One region of the Pseudomonas sp. TMW22091 genome, then DNA from elsewhere that is predicted to be linked to it. Evidence: predicted binding sites of a transcription regulator. Region 1 holds the regulator's gene; each other region holds the start of a gene.
What was found. The regulator sigma-54, encoded in region 1, starts transcription at its own class of promoters, with help from an activator protein. The targets are predictions, from matches to a motif close to ANTGGCATNNANNTTGCTNT.
Positions count from the first base shown of each region.

Region 2: the regulator sigma-54 is predicted to act here: its motif matches at 1,619-1,638, upstream of glnK (P-II family nitrogen regulator).
Region 3: the regulator sigma-54 is predicted to act here: its motif matches at 785-804, upstream of flhA (flagellar biosynthesis protein FlhA).

Region 1 is NZ_SCFI01000011.1:105,257-110,805, reverse strand. It holds gene lptC (LPS export ABC transporter periplasmic protein LptC) at 1-174, shown strand, start outside; gene lptA (lipopolysaccharide transport periplasmic protein LptA) at 161-706, shown strand; gene lptB (LPS export ABC transporter ATP-binding protein) at 706-1,431, shown strand; gene EQV93_RS18660 (RNA polymerase factor sigma-54) at 1,670-3,163, shown strand; gene hpf (ribosome hibernation-promoting factor, HPF/YfiA family) at 3,240-3,554, shown strand; gene ptsN (PTS IIA-like nitrogen regulatory protein PtsN) at 3,567-4,031, shown strand; gene rapZ (RNase adapter RapZ) at 4,034-4,891, shown strand; gene EQV93_RS18640 (HPr family phosphocarrier protein) at 4,908-5,180, shown strand; gene EQV93_RS18635 (ZIP family metal transporter) at 5,188-5,549, opposite strand, start outside.
Region 2 is NZ_SCFI01000002.1:284,653-290,201, forward strand. It holds gene EQV93_RS05020 (YifB family Mg chelatase-like AAA ATPase) at 1-1,016, opposite strand, end outside; gene EQV93_RS05025 (accessory factor UbiK family protein) at 1,166-1,426, opposite strand; gene glnK (P-II family nitrogen regulator) at 1,842-2,180, shown strand; gene EQV93_RS05035 (ammonium transporter) at 2,215-3,552, shown strand; gene sutA (transcriptional regulator SutA) at 4,055-4,378, shown strand; gene EQV93_RS05045 (HAD family hydrolase) at 4,449-5,138, opposite strand; gene xerC (tyrosine recombinase XerC) at 5,135-5,549, opposite strand, start outside.
Region 3 is NZ_SCFI01000003.1:500,259-505,807, reverse strand. It holds gene flhB (flagellar biosynthesis protein FlhB) at 1-3, shown strand, start outside; gene EQV93_RS08975 (hypothetical protein) at 148-717, shown strand; gene flhA (flagellar biosynthesis protein FlhA) at 1,079-3,208, shown strand; gene flhF (flagellar biosynthesis protein FlhF) at 3,220-4,533, shown strand; gene fleN (flagellar synthesis regulator FleN) at 4,650-5,480, shown strand; gene fliA (RNA polymerase sigma factor FliA) at 5,477-5,549, shown strand, end outside.

The DNA.
Region 1 (5,549 bases):
ATTACCAGCACCCGCATGACTGTTTTCCCTCAGAAGCAATATGCGCAGACCGACCGAGACGTTAGAATCGACGGCGCTGGCGGTGTAACGACTGGCAAGGGAATGAAAGCATATTTGAAAGACGGCAGGATGGACCTGCTGTCCAACGTAAGAGGACAGTATGAGTCTCGTTAAAACCCTCCCATTATTGCTCAGCCTGAGCGCAGCACTGGGAAGCGCGAGCGCCTGGGCTCTGCCGAACGACAATGAACAGCCTATTCACATCCAGGCTGATGATGCGCAGCTGGATGACAAAAACGGGGTCGCTACCTACAAGGGCGACGTCATCATCACCCAAGGCTCGATGAAGATTACCGGCAACAAGGTAACCATCACCCGTAACGCTGCGGGCGAAATTGACGTTGTGACGTCGGTGGGCAATCTGGCTTACTTCGAGCAATTGCAAAAAGCCACTGATCCAAAGCCCGTGCAGGCCTATGCTGTAACGATCCAATACCATGCGCCTCAAAATCGCATCGTACTGATCGACAAGGCCAAGGTTATCAATGACGGCAACACCACCGAAGGCGAGAAAATCGTCTACGACACCGTCAAGCAAGTGGCTAACGCTGGCCGTGCCAATGGCTCTAATGTCACCGCACCGCGACCACGCATCGATATGGTCATCCAGCCGAAGAAGAAAACTGACCAGCAGAAGGCCCGTTAATGGCTACTCTGAAAGCCCAGCATTTGGCTAAAAGCTACAAGAGTCGCCAAGTGGTACGCGATGTCAGCTTGTCAATCGACAGCGGGCAAATCGTAGGCTTGCTTGGCCCTAACGGCGCAGGCAAGACCACGTGCTTTTATATGATTGTCGGCCTGGTTCAGGCCGATCAGGGTCGCGTGCTGATCGATGATCTGGATGTCAGCCACCAACCCATGCACGGCCGCGCACGTGCCGGTATCGGGTACTTGCCACAGGAAGCGTCAATCTTCCGCAAGCTGTCGGTTGCCGACAACATCATGGCGATTCTCGAAACGCGCAAGGAGCTCGACAAGGCCGGTCGCCGTAAAGAGCTGGAAAGCCTGCTGCAGGAATTCCATATCAATCATATCCGCGACAGCCTGGGCATGAGCTTGTCCGGTGGTGAGCGACGTCGGGTAGAAATTGCCCGCGCTCTGGCTACCGCTCCGAAGTTCATCCTGCTCGACGAACCTTTTGCCGGCGTTGACCCCATTTCCGTGGGTGATATTAAACAGATCATTCACCACCTCAAAGCCAAAGGCATTGGCGTGCTGATCACAGACCACAACGTGCGTGAAACCCTCGATATCTGTGAAACTGCCTACATCGTCAACGACGGTCAACTGATCGCAGAAGGCGATGCTGAAACCATTTTGGCCAACAAGTTGGTTCGCGAAGTGTATCTGGGGCATGAGTTCCGCTTGTAAACCCCATCGTGAGTGGCCCCTTGTAGCGATAAACCTTGAACATCATTATGACGGTCAAGGTTTTTTCGCATTTGGGGCCCGCTTGCACGCCGCTTCTGAAAACATCTCAAACTAATTGGAAACGCCCCTAGTCAAACGTACTGGGTTCAGGCATATAATTTGCTTATGTTTGGCGCTCACGCGCCTTGGTAGTGGATGGCGCCATGCGCGCCGGCGAATAAGGTCTTAAGCCCCAGCCATGAAACCATCGCTAGTCCTGAGAATGGGCCAACAGCTGACGATGACACCGCAGCTGCAACAGGCCATCCGTCTGCTCCAATTGTCCACCCTGGATCTGCAACAGGAAATCCAGGAGGCTCTGGAATCAAATCCAATGCTCGAGCGCCAGGAAGAAGGCGACGACTTCGACAATTCAGACCCTCTGGCCGACAACATCGAGCAAAAACCCAATAACGATATTCAGGAGCCGTCGTATCAGGAGTCCACACCCACCGTGGACAACCTGGAAGAAGGTGAATGGAACGAACGCATTCCCAATGAGCTGCCTGTCGACACGGCTTGGGAAGACGTCTACCAAACCAGCGCCAGCAGCCTGCCAAGCAACGATGATGACGAGTGGGACTTCACCACCCGCACCTCGGCCGGCGAAAGCCTGCAAAGCCACCTGCTGTGGCAACTGAATCTGGCACCCATGTCAGACACTGACCGGCTGATTGGCGTAACGCTCATCGACTGCATCAACAACCAAGGGTATCTCGACGAGTCACTAGACGAAATCCTTGAGGCATTCGACCCAGAACTCGACATCGAACTCGATGAGATCGAAGCCGTTCTGCACCGCATTCAGCAATTCGAACCAGCTGGGATTGGCGCCCGCAACCTCAGTGAGTGTCTGCTTCTTCAATTGCGCCAGCTGCCGTCCAAAACGCTATGGCTCAATGAAGCCAAGCGCCTGGTAACGGACTACATCGACCTCTTGGGCGCCCGCGATTACAGTCAGCTCATGCGCCGCATGAAGCTCAAGGAAGATGAGCTGCGTCAGGTCATTGAACTGATACAAAGCCTCAACCCGCGCCCCGGCTCGCAAATCGAGTCCAGCGAAGCCGAATACGTGGTACCGGACGTGATTGTGCGCAAGGACAATGATCGCTGGCTGGTTGAGCTTAATCAGGAGTCCATGCCACGTTTGCGGGTAAACCCTCAATACGCTGGTTTTGTGCGCCGCGCTGATACCAGCGCCGACAACACCTTCATGCGCAATCAGTTGCAAGAAGCTCGCTGGTTTATCAAAAGCCTGCAAAGCCGCAATGAAACGCTGATGAAAGTGGCGACGCAAATCGTCGAGCACCAGCGCGGCTTTCTGGAATATGGTGATGAAGCCATGAAGCCTTTGGTGCTGCATGACATTGCCGAAGCAGTAGGCATGCACGAGTCGACCATTTCCCGGGTGACCACGCAAAAGTTCATGCATACGCCCCGCGGCATTTATGAGTTGAAGTACTTTTTCTCCAGCCACGTCAGCACTTCTGAAGGGGGCGAATGCTCGTCCACAGCGATCCGCGCCATCATTAAAAAACTGGTGGCGGCTGAAAATCAGAAAAAGCCGTTGAGTGACAGCAAGATCGCTGGTTTACTGGAGGCACAAGGTATTCAAGTGGCCCGTCGCACCGTCGCGAAGTACCGCGAATCCCTCGGGATAGCGCCTTCCAGCGAACGCAAGAGGTTGATGTAAGCCACGGGCCACCGCGTTTCAGTGGCAGGCTGTTCGGCCTGCCACTTTATGCAATGGCAACCGAAGGAGAAACTGCATGCAAATCAACATCAGTGGACAGCATCTGGAAGTCACCGACGCGTTACGCGCTTACATAGGCGAAAAATTCAAACGCCTGGAGAACCATTTCGACAAGATCACCAATGCACAGGTCATCATGAAAGTCGAAAAACTTCAGCAGAAGATTGAAGCCACCCTGCATATCCCCAAGGGTCCGAAGGAAGTCGTTGCGAACGCAGAGCATACCGATATGTATGCTGCAATCGACCTGCTCGCTGACAAGCTCGATCGCCAACTGAAAAAACATAAGGAAAAGTCCCAAAGCCTGCTTCAAGGCGCAACGGGGCGTTAATACTCCATACCCATGATTCGACTTGAAAATATCCTGACCCCTGGCCGTTCCCTTGTGAACGTGCCGGGCGGCAGTAAAAAGCGCGTACTCGAACACACTGCCAAGCTGATTCACGATCAGGTGCCTGATCTGGCCATGCAGGACGTTTACGAGAGTTTGCTTGCCCGTGAAAAACTGGGTTCCACCGGTTTTGGTAACGGCATTGCCATACCTCATTGCCGCCTCAAGGGTTGCGAGGCGCCTGTCAGCGCCTTGTTGCACCTCGATGCGCCCATAGATTTCGACGCCATTGATGGCGCGCCAGTCGACCTGCTATTCGTTTTGCTCGTGCCTGAAGCGGCCACCGATGCTCATCTGGAACTGCTCAGGCAGATCGCCAGCATGCTCGACCGCAAAGACGTGCGCGACCAACTGCGCGCAGCCAGCAGCAACGAAGAGCTGTATAAGGTTGTTCTGGACGTACAGAGCGATCATTAATCATGCGCTTAGTCATCGTTAGCGGACGCTCAGGCTCCGGAAAAAGCACTGCACTGGCTGTCCTCGAAGACAACGGTTTCTATTGCATCGACAATCTGCCCGCCGGGCTGCTGCCAGAGCTGGCAGAGCGTGCGCTGATTCATACCGAATTGGCACAGCCGCTGGTTGCCGTGTCCATTGACGCACGTAACTTGCCCAGCCATTTGTCGCGTTTTCCGCAACTGCTTGAAGAGGTGCGCAACCGGCACATACAGTGCGATGTGCTGTTTCTGGATGCCGACGAAGAAACCTTGCTTAAACGCTTCTCTGAAACACGCCGGCGTCACCCACTGAGCAGCGCCAGTCGCTCTCTGGCCGAAGCCATACGTGACGAGAACCTCTTGCTCGGGCCCATTGCCGACCTGGCTGACCTGACGATCAATACCACCAACCTCAACCTCTATCAGCTGCGCGATACCATCAAGCTGCGTTTGCTGAACAAACCCGAGGCCGGGACCGCATTTTTGGTTGAGTCGTTTGGTTTCAAGCGTGGCATGCCGGTCGATGCCGACTTGGTGTTCGATGTGCGCTGCTTGCCTAACCCGTACTGGAAGCCAGAGCTACGCGAGCAATCGGGGCTGGACAAGCCGGTCGCAGACTACCTGTCAGCACAGCCGGATGTCGAAGAGATGTTTCAGGATATCTCCAGCTACCTGCTTAAATGGCTGCCCCGCTTCGCAGCCAGCAACCGGGCGTATGTCACCATTGGCATTGGCTGCACAGGCGGGCATCATCGCTCGGTCTACCTGACTGAACGCCTCGGTAAATGCCTGCAAGAAACCCTGAAGAACGTCCAGGTTCGCCACCGCGACCTTACCTGAAAGGATCACTACCGCGATGCCTGCACTGGAAATTGAAATCATCAACAAGCTGGGCTTGCACGCCCGGGCATCGGCCAAGTTCGTAGGTATCGCAGGACAGTTTCCATGTCTGGTCAGAGCAGGACGTACCGCTGACTCGATGGTGGATGGCAAAAGCATCATGGCCATGATGATGCTTGCCGCTGGCAAGGGCACGACTATCCACCTCAAGACTGAAGGCGAGAAAGAGCAGGAAGCCCTTGATGCCCTGACCAAACTCATCAATAACTACTTTGATGAAGGCGAGTAAGCCACGCTTAACCCAACGCCGTATCCATCACCATCATCAAGCAAAACCCTACACACAAGCCCAGACTGGCCAGTTTTTCGTGGCCATTGCGGCGTGATTCGGGGATGACTTCTTGCGTGACCACCAGCAGCATGGCCCCCGCCGCCAATGCCAACCCCATTGGCAACAATACTTCGGCCAGATTGACCAACCAGGCACAAAGCAAGGCGAACACCGGCTCGACAAGGCCTGAGGCAGCCCCGATCAAGAATGCCCTGACCCGCGACATGCCCGCGCCAGCCAACACCAATGCAATTACCAGCCCCTCTGGCACATCCTGAAGCGCAATGCCCATCGCCAGACTATCGGCGTCTGGCATTCCGCCGCCTG
Region 2 (5,549 bases), on a different contig from region 1:
TGAAACCGAGCCGGAAAGCGCATGCGGTCGCGAGCGCGGGCAATCACGATAAAACCCGATTCCATCGGTTCTCTTAAAACCTCCAGAACCTTGCGGTCAAACTCGGGCAGTTCATCCAAAAACAATACGCCGTGATGTGCCAAGGTGATTTCGCCCGGTTGCGGTTTAGAGCCGCCCCCCACCAATGCGGGGCCAGAGGCTGAATGGTGCGGCTGACGAAAAGGGCGTTGCGGCCAGCAGCTTAACGGCACATGGCTGGCAACGGATTGAATGGCGGCCACTTCCAGCGCTTCCTGCTCGTTCAGCGGCGGCAGCAAGCCGGGCAGGCGGCTGGCTAACAGGGTTTTGCCCGTACCGGGAGGGCCGGTGAACAGCAAGTTGTGGCCGCCCGCTGCGGCGATCAACAGTGCACGCTTGGCTGAGAGTTGCCCTTGTACATCGCTGAGGTCTGGATAAGGTTTGCTGGCGTGCAACAAGCCGCTCGCCACATAGGGTTCAATCACCGAACGGGCAGAAAAGTGCGCCACGACTTGCAGCAAATGTTCAGCGGCAATGACCGTCAAACCTGAAGCCAGGCTGGCTTCTTCTGCATTGGCCATCGGCACAACCAGAGCACGACCCGCCGCACGAGCCACCAGTGCGGCCGGGAGTACGCCCTGCACAGGCCGAATAGCGCCGGATAACGCCAATTCACCGAGACACTCCACTTGTTCCAGCGCCGCTGCGGGCATTTGCCCACTGGCAGCCAATATGCCCAGCGCTATCGCCAGATCAAAGCGTCCGCCATCTTTGGGTAAGTCGGCGGGCGCCAGATTCAAGGTGATGCGTCGGGCGGGGAAATCAAACCCCGAATTCAGAATGGCGCTTCGTACCCTGTCCTTGCTTTCCTTGACCGCTGTTTCGGGCAGCCCGACCAGTGTCAGCGCTGGCAAACCATTCGCCAGATGAACCTCAACCGTGACGGCGGGCGCCTCCACACCGACTTGGGCGCGGCTGTAAACGATGGCCAGCGACATGACTCATTCCTTGAGCGGGCAAAAGACGCATGGTGCGCGAATCACAGGCCAAGGGCAGGGCGTGAATGGATACGGGATGTGTTTGTACGACGATGCGGCTATCCGCTCTTAGAGCTAAAGATCGTGAGCTAACGCACCGCCGTCGAGCGTTATTCGCCGGGCGGCAACAGCTTGGCTTCAAGCTCCGCGACTTTGGCTTCCAGGCTTTCGAGACGAGCGCGGGTGCGGGCCAGTACCACCATTTGGCTGTCGAATTCTTCGCGGCTGACCAGGTCCAGTTTGCTGAAGCCACTTTGCAGCAAGGCTTTGAACTGGCTTTCGATTTCGTTACGTGGCAACGGCGTTTCGCCACTGAACAAACGGGAGGCTTGGCCACTCAGGGCGTCGAGAAGGTCTTTGGGAGCGAGCATGGGTAAGGTCCTGAAAACTGATGGTGGCGAGTGTAGCACGCAGGCTTTGGGCCCCATGTACACGGCTCGGCGCACAGCTTTCGCGCAGGCTGCTCGCAAGCTGTGCACTGTTTGGGTGCATAAATGCCGTCAGCGCAAGAGCAAAATGCCATCTGTTCATGATAATTGACTGTAATGATTGGTTTTTTCAGACATGGCAAGGTTTCTGCTTAGTTGCCAGTGACTCATGTACTGATGCAGTTGCTGTGACGATGGTAGTGCGGCAGGTGGTTCAGGGAGTGTTTTCGTCACCAGCGATTGATACACGTTGTGTTGCTTGCAACTGGCAACGACGCGTTACAAAGCCAGACACTGCGCTTAGACTTGAGCCGGGTTTGTTTTCCTGGGGCAAGTCCACCAATTCGGGAGAAGTTTCATGAAGCTAGTCACCGCCATTATCAAGCCGTTCAAGTTAGACGACGTACGCGAGTCGCTGTCTGAAATCGGCGTGCAGGGCATTACCGTTACTGAGGTTAAAGGCTTCGGCCGTCAGAAAGGTCACACCGAGCTGTATCGCGGTGCGGAATATGTGGTCGATTTTCTGCCAAAGGTGAAGATTGATGTCGCCATTGACGACAAAGATCTTGACCGGGTTATCGAGGCGATAACCAAGGCTGCCAACACCGGCAAAATCGGTGACGGCAAGATTTTTGTAGTCAATCTGGAACAGGCTATTCGCATCCGTACCGGCGAAACCGATACCGACGCAATCTAAGCCGCCAAACCCCAACGCCCCAGGAGAAAACACAATGACTCTGCGTAAATTCGCAGGGCTCGGAGCCCTGTTGTCTGTCGTAATGCCTGGCCTGGCCATGGCCGCAGACGAAGTGGCCGCTCCAGTCCTGAACTCCGGCGATACCGCCTGGATGCTGACTGCAACCGCTTTGGTGCTGTTGATGACCATTCCCGGCCTTGCGCTGTTTTACGGCGGCATGGTGCGCTCCAAAAATATTCTATCCGTGATGATGCAGTGCTTTGCCATTACCGGGCTGATCAGCATTCTGTGGGTCATTTACGGCTACAGCATTACGTTTGATACGACGGGCATGGAAGAAGGCGTCACCAACTTCAACTCGTTCATCGGCGGTTTCGGCAAGGCATTTCTGGTGGGCGTGACGCCGGCCAGCCTCACCTCGGCCACGGCACTGTTCCCTGAAGCAGTGTTCATCACCTTCCAGATGACCTTTGCCATCATCACCCCGGCACTGATCGTAGGCGCCTTTGCTGAACGCATGAAGTTCTCGGCCATGCTGATCTTCATGGGCGTGTGGTTCACGCTGGTTTATGCGCCTATCGCGCACATGGTCTGGAGCGGTCCTGGCGGTCTGATGTGGGACTGGGGTGTGCTCGACTTCGCGGGCGGCACAGTGGTGCACATCAACGCCGGTATCGCAGGTCTGGTGGCGTGCATCGTACTGGGCAAGCGCAAAGGCTACCCAACCACCCCGATGGCTCCCCATAACCTGGGTTACACCCTGGTCGGTGCCGCCATGCTGTGGATCGGCTGGTTCGGCTTCAACGCAGGCTCCGCCGCCGCCGCTAACGGCACTGCGGGCATGGCCATGCTGGTGACGCAGATTGCCACGGCCGCTGCTGCACTGGGCTGGATGTTTGCCGAGTGGATCACCCACGGCAAGCCAAGTGCCTTGGGCATCGCCTCAGGCGTGGTAGCCGGCCTTGTGGCTATCACTCCCGCCGCAGGCACCGTAGGCCCTATGGGTTCCATTGTGATCGGCCTGTCAGCAGGCGTGATCTGCTTCCTGTGCGCCACCGCACTCAAGCGCAAGCTGGGATATGACGATTCGCTGGATGCGTTTGGTGTTCACGGCATCGGCGGTATCGTAGGCGCCATTCTGACCGGCGTGTTTGCGGCCCCTGCAGTGGGTGGTTTCGGCGCGGTAACCGACATTGGTGCCCAAGTCTGGATTCAGTTCAAAGGCGTCGCCTTTACCATCGTCTACACAGCGGTGGTGACCTTCATCATTCTCAAGGTGCTGGATGCCGTCATGGGCCTTCGAGTGACTGAAGAGGAAGAGGCGGTTGGTCTGGATCTGGCTCAACACAACGAAAGAGGCTACAACTTGTAAGTAGCACTTTTTAAAAATACCCGGCTTGCCGGGTATTTTTTTGTCTCGAATGTGCGTTATCCCCTTCAAGACAATGATTTTTCCTACAGTTTTAAGAAGGATCCCGGCGGGTAAAATTTGTAGGATGAACACTTACCGCACAACTCGACTATTAGCTGCTTTGTTTTTTTCTAGAGCACGCTAGAATGCGCGCCGAGGGCAGCAAAGCTGCTCCCTGTGCAAGATGAAGACGTGGACAATCTCCTGACGTTTCCATGCTTTGCAAGTCGGGCTGTTGCAGATCGTGTCTGTAGGGCAAGGTCGGTGGCAGAAGGCTCGCTGGCACAGTGTTTTTGGACGGGCAGCGTGAATATGACGGTGCTTGTAAAGTCCTCATCACCCTTCGCGGTGAAGAGGCGTAAGCCGGGGATTGACCAGGGCTACTTTTTCGCCACCCGAGGTCGACATTTGTCGCATCTGGTCTATATAAATAATCTGCTTTACGAAAGTCATGAGGTAGAACATGAGCGACGACGATCTGGAAAATGATGACCTCGAAGTAGGTGACGAGGACGAGACCGAAGAGGGTCTTGAAGCCGCTGCCGATGACGTGGCCGACGACGATGGCGAAGATACGCCGGTCCCTGTGGCCAAAGGCAAATCCAAAGCTGCAGTGTCGGTTGATGACCTGCCCAGCGTAGAAGCCAAAAACAAAGAGCGTGATGCTCTGGCTCGCGCGATGGAAGAGTTCCTTTCCCGTGGTGGCAAGGTGCAGGAAGTCGAGGCGAATGTGGTGGCAGACCCACCCAAAAAGCCAGACAACAAGTACGGCAGCCGTCCTATCTAAGGATTGCCACTGGGCTTGAAAAGAAAACCCGCCGTCGCTGCGGGTTTTTTTTGTGGGGTTCGAAAAGTGGTTATTTGAATTGCTTAAGTACCGTCGGCAACTCACTCAAACACCCGATCTCGGCATCAGGAGCCTTGTCGCCGTCCCAGTGCTTGCCGCCAGGGTTGAACCACACCGCCCGCAAACCGGCTTGCTGTGCACCGGCAATATCATCACCCGGATGATCGCCCACATGCACCGCTGCGCCTGCCATCACGGCACCCCGCAACAATGCCTCGTGAAACAGCCGTGCATCTGGCTTGGCGATTCCGATGTCTTCGGCGCACAGCACGAATTTGAAATGATGCCCCAGCCCGATGCGCCGCACATCAGCGTTGCCATTGGTCACCACGCCTAGCGCGTAATCCCGGGCCAGTGCCTCCAGCGTCGGTTGCGCCTGCTCGAAAACCTCTAGTGCATGCCGAGCTTCGATAAATACCTCGAACGCTTCATCAGCCAACTGCTGAGCATTGGCGTAACCCGTGTCTTGAAGCGCGTGAAACAACACGCGACGACGCAGTGCACTGATTCGGTGCTTAAGCTGGGGTTGCTCCGTTAAAACCCGCAGGCGAAGTGCTTGAAAGTCGGCAACATCAAGAGCGCCCGCTTTTGGTGCATGAGTCAACAGCCAGTCACGCAATTGAGTTTCTGCATGCACGATCACAGGGGCGGTGTCCCACAGTGTGTCGTCGAGGTCGAAGGTAATCAGCTCAATCGTCATTCACTGTCCTTGCTGCGTTTGGCCCGTGGGTGGGCGCTGTCATAAACCGATGCCAGATGCTGGAAATCCAGGTGGGTATAGATTTGAGTGGTTTTGATGTCGGCATGACCCAGCAACTCTTGCACTGCACGCAAGTCCTGCGAAGACTCCAGCAAGTGGCTGGCAAACGAGTGGCGAAGCATGTGTGGATGCAGATTCTGGCCCAGCTCGCGCTCGCCTGCTGCTTTGACCCGTAGCTGAATTGCCCTGGGACCCAGGCGTTGGCCCCGCTGGCTGATAAAAACGGCATCATCTTGCGGGTTAGCCAGTGCGCGCAGGGGCAACCACGCCTGTAAGGCCTCACGCGCTTTTCTGCCCACGGGCAACACGCGGGTCTTGCTGCCTTTGCCGAGCACCTGAATCAGGCCATCG
Region 3 (5,549 bases), on a different contig from region 1:
TAACCGGAGTCTCAACATGCGATTCTCGGGGTGCTGTCAGGATTGACCGATTCACTGTCATTTTTGTCAGTAGAGGCTTCGTGCAAATCTGCTTAACTTGAAACGGCAGGTGTCATATTAATTCGTGTGCAGGCAAGGAGAGGCGCGATGTCGATCGAGTTAACCCTGATTCCTGATGGTGCTGTTCGAACTTATGCGTTGAGTGATTCTTTTGCCACGGCCCATGTGGATCTGGATGGGCTATTCCCCAAGTTCCCTGCGCTGGAGGGTACTTTTGCGATTTTCTGGATAGATCAATTATCGGATCAACGCATCGTCGGGTTTAGCACCGAAGGCTCCAACTTGCTGGCAGTCATTTCTTTGCCCACAGCTCCGCAAGGGTGGGGCAGTGAGGAGTATTACTCCGCGATCATGGATCGGTGTTTCAAGGAGCGTGACAGCATCCTGCAATTTTTGCGCAAATCTCTGAGCTTTGAAGGCATCAATGGGCGTTGTGTGCGCAGTTTTATCCTGTGCAACCTGGTGCGTCAGTTGCAGTTGGACAGCGTACCGGTCTGGAAAGATCGTCCGCGAACCCGTGATGGTCGTTGTGGCGACATCTTGATTGGTGGGCATGGTAGCGAGCGTTACGAGCCTAATCGCAAGATTGACGTGGTGTTTGGTGCCAACAGCAGCGCGTGCCTGGTGATTGATTTGGGTGAATGGCGCTGGAATTGATGGCGGGTCCCATACCCTCACCCTAGCCCTCTCCCAGAGGGAGAGGGGACTAAAAGCAGATGTGCGCAATGGCAACCATCAAGCCCTTTCTCGCAGAGGCAGAGGTAGAGGGGGGCTAAAAGAGGATATCCGCAACGCCACCCATCAAGCCTTTTCTCGCAGAGGCAGAGGTAGAGGGGGGCTAAAAGCGGATATCCGCAACGCCAACAACCTAGTCCCCTCTCCCTCTGGGAGAGGGTTAGGGTGAGGGTAGCTTTTGATTCTGATGTGGCAATTGGCCAAAGTTGGAAGGCTTCTTGCAAAGGCAGGCTTTACGGCGCATTCAGCGTCAAAAGTTTGCTAAAGGTTTGTTGCAATGTCATTGGATCGCTCTCAGTTAATCAACACAGCCCGTAATGGCCTGGCCGGTTTGGGGCAAGGGCAGTTGGGCGTGCCGTTGCTGCTGTTGGTGATGCTGGCAATGATGATGTTGCCGATTCCGCCTTTTCTCCTCGATGTGTTCTTTACCTTCAACATTGCCCTCTCCATCGTTGTGCTGCTGGTCTGCGTCTACGCGCTGCGCCCGTTGGATTTCGCGGTATTCCCCACTATTTTGCTGGTCGCGACGTTGATGCGCCTGGCACTCAACGTGGCTTCCACCCGAGTGGTCATGCTCCACGGTCAGGACGGTCATGCCGCGGCCGGCAAGGTGATTCAGGCCTTTGGCGAGGTGGTGATCGGCGGCAATTATGTCGTTGGTATCGTGGTCTTCGCCATTTTGATGATCATCAACTTTGTGGTTGTGACCAAAGGTGCCGGGCGCATTTCCGAGGTGAGCGCACGCTTCACCCTCGACGCCATGCCCGGTAAGCAAATGGCCATTGATGCTGACCTCAACGCGGGCCTGATCGATCAGAATCAAGCCAAGCTGCGTCGTCAGGAAGTCGCCCAGGAGGCCGAGTTCTACGGCTCGATGGACGGCGCCAGTAAATTCGTGCGCGGTGATGCCATCGCCGGTCTGTTGATCCTGTTTATTAACCTGATCGGCGGCATCGCGGTGGGTATCTTTCAGCACGGCATGACCTTTACCGACGCCGGCAAGGTTTACGCCTTGCTGACCATCGGTGACGGTTTGGTGGCGCAGCTGCCTTCGTTGCTGCTGTCCACCGCTGCGGCGATTATGGTTACCCGTGCCTCTGGCTCCGAAGACATGGGCAAGCAGATCAACCGGCAGATGTTTGCCTCGCCCAAAGCCTTGGCGGTGTCGGCGGGCTTGATGGCGGTCATGGGTATCGTGCCGGGCATGCCGCACTTCTCCTTTCTGAGCCTGGCGGCTGTCGCCGGTGGCGTGGCGTATTTGATGTGGAAGAAGCAAAACGCAGCCAAAACTCAAGCCTTGCAGGAAGTGAAGTTGCAACAAGACCTGCTGCCGTCCCCGGCCCGTGCCCAAGAGACCAAAGAGCTGGGTTGGGATGACGTCACGCCTATCGACATGATTGGCCTTGAAGTGGGTTATCGACTTATTCCGTTGGTGGACCGCAATCAGGGTGGTCAATTGCTGGCGCGGATCAAGGGTGTGCGCAAGAAGCTTTCACAGGATCTGGGCTTTCTGATGCCTACCGTGCACATTCGCGACAACCTTGATCTGGCCCCCAGCGCCTACCGCTTGACCTTGATGGGCGTGATTCTGGCCGAGGCCGAGATTTACCCGGATCGAGAAATGGCAATCAACCCGGGGCAGGTGTTTGGCACGCTCAACGGCATCACCACCCAAGACCCGGCCTTTGGCCTCGAAGCGGTGTGGATCGAGGTCAGCCAGCGCAATCAGGCCCAGTCGCTGGGTTACACCGTGGTTGACGCCAGCACGGTCGTGGCCACCCATTTGAACCAGATTCTGTACAAGCACTCCCATGAGCTGATCGGTCATGAGGAAGTGCAGCAATTGATGCAGTTGCTGGCCAAGTCTTCGCCCAAATTGGCAGAAGAACTGGTACCGGGCGTATTGAGCCTCTCACAGCTGCTCAAAGTGTTGCAGGCGCTGCTGGCCGAGCAGGTGCCCGTGCGCGATATTCGCAGCATTGCCGAGGCCGTCGCCAACAATGCTCACAAGAGTCAAGATACTGCCGCTTTGGTGGCCGCCGTGCGTGTCGGGTTGTCCCGCGCTATCGTGCAAAGCATTGTAGGCGTTGAGTCCGAGCTGCCTGTTATCACCCTGGAACCCAGGTTGGAACAAATATTGCTCAATAGTTTGCAAAAGGCCGGACAAGGCCAGGAAGAGGGCGTTTTGCTGGAGCCGAGCATGGCTGAAAAGCTACAGCGCTCATTGATTGACGCGGCTCAGCGTCAGGAAATGCAAGGCAACCCGGTGATCTTGCTGGTGGCAGGCCCGGTACGCGCAATGCTTTCGCGGTTTGGCCGTTTGGCGGTACCTAACCTGCATGTGCTGGCGTACCAGGAAATCCCGGATAACAAGCAAGTCACGATTGTTGCGACAGTAGGCCCGAACGGCTGAGGGTTTGATTTATGCAAGTGAAGCGATTTTTCGCCGCCGATATGCGTCAGGCCATGAAGCTGATTCGTGATGAGTTGGGCGCTGATGCCGCCATTATTGGCAATCGCCGCATTGCCGGCGGCGTTGAGTTGACCGCAGCGCTGGATTACAAGCTGTCTGCCTTGGCCCCCCGCGTGCCGAACGTAGAGCTTGAAGAAGAGCTGCGCAAAACCCAGTCCAAAATAGTCTCGGCGCAGGCCGAGCTAAGCCTGCGCAGCGAAGGCGACGGTGATGTAAACCGCCAGCTGTTTGCCGGCTTGCCCTTGACGGCTGCCGAGCCGTTGATTGAGCCGACGCTCGAAGAGCCGCCGCGCCCGGCTGCGACGCCTTCGACCGGCATTGACCGTCGTGTCTTTGACAGCATGCGTTCAGAGCTCAATGGCCTGCGTGAATTACTCGAAGTGCAACTGGGCTCGCTTGCCTGGAATCAGTTGCAAGGTGCCAAGCCTGCGCAAGCAAATTTGTGGCGCCGGTTGCAACGTATTGGTTTGTCGGGGCCGTTGTCCCGTGATCTATTGGCGCAAGTTGCCGAAATTGAAGAGCCACGTCAGGCCTGGCGCATGCTGTTGGCGCATCTGGCGAGGATGATTACGACCCCGGAAATCGAGCCGCTTGAAGAAGGCGGCGTGATCGCTATGGTCGGCCCGGCTGGTATGGGTAAAACCACAACGCTGGCTAAGCTGGCGGCGCGATATGTACTCAAGTACGGCGCGCAACACATCGCATTGGTGAGCATGGATAGCTTTCGTATTGGCGCTCAGGAGCAACTCAAGACCCTGGGCCGAATTCTCAATGTTCCGGTAACTCACGTAGCGCCGGGCCAGTCGTTGGGTCAGACGCTCGAGCCCTTGGTGCGCAAGCGCGTGGTGTTGATTGACACTGCAGGCCTGCAAGCCAGTGACCCGGCGCTGCGTCTGCAACTGGAAAGCCTGGCGGGACGCGGGATCAAGGCACGTAATTACCTGGTGCTGGCCACCACCAGTCAGAAGCAGGTGTTGCAGGCCGCCTACCTCAGCTATAAACGCTGCGGGCTGGCCGGTTGCATTCTGACTAAACTCGATGAAACGGCCTGTTTGGGCGAAGTGCTGAGCCTGGCAATCAGCAACGATTTGCCGGTGGCGTATCTGACTGACGGCCCGCGTATCCCCGACGACCTGCATCTGCCGCGTCGTCATCAGTTGGTGAGTCGTGCAGTCAGTGTGCAAATGCAGGAAGATCCCAGCGAGGAGGCCATGGCCGATATGTTCGCTGATATCTATACCAGCCCCCCCGAGCGGGTCGGTTAAGCGAGTCAATATGAGTTGCAATGTACCTACACCGATGGTTTGCAAGGTGTGGTGCCTTCGGGCACACGCAGCCAGCCGTTGTAGCCGCGTCTAAGAAAGACAAGGTAAGAAAGATCATGGGCAGCATGCATCCCGTACAGGTGATCGCAGTGACCGGCGGCAAAGGTGGCGTCGGTAAAACTAACGTGTCAGTGAATTTGTCCATCGCGTTGGCCGAACTGGGTCGGCGTGTGATGTTGATGGACGCTGATCTTGGGTTGGCTAACGTTGATGTCCTGCTGGGGCTGACCCCCAAATACACCCTGGCCGATGTGGTCGAGGGCCGTTGTGAGCTGCGCGATGTCCTGCTGACAGGCCCCGGCGGTATACGTATCGTACCGGCCGCTTCTGGCACTCAGAGCATGGTCAACCTGAGTCCGGCGCAGCATGCGGGCCTGATTCAGGCGTTCAGTGACCTCAGTGACAACCTCGATGTGCTGGTGATCGATACCGCAGCCGGCATCGGTGATTCGGTCGTGAGTTTTGTTCGAGCCGCCCAAGAGGTGTTGCTGGTGGTCTGCGATGAGCCCACGTCGATCACGGATGCCTACGCGCTGATCAAGTTGCTGAACCGCGATTACGGCATGAACCGCTTCCGCGTATTGGCCAATATGGCGCAAAGCCCTCAGGAAGGCCGCAACCTGTTTGCCAAGCTGACCAAGGTCACGGACCGCTTTCTTGACGTTGCCCTGCAATACGTGGGCGCTATCCCCTATGACGAATGCGTACGCAAGGCGGTGCAAAAACAGCGCGCCGTGTATGAAGCATTTCCGCGTTCCAAATGCTCGCTGGCCTTCAAGGCCATCGCGCAAAAAGTCGACACGTGGCCGTTACCGGCCAATCCCCGAGGCCATCTCGAATTTTTTGTCGAGCGTCTTGTGCAGCAAGCAGGTGGAGGACGGCATTGATGACCGCGAGCGGCTATCGCATGTACAGCAAGGCGTCGCGCGACAATCAGTACGAACTGATCGAGCGCT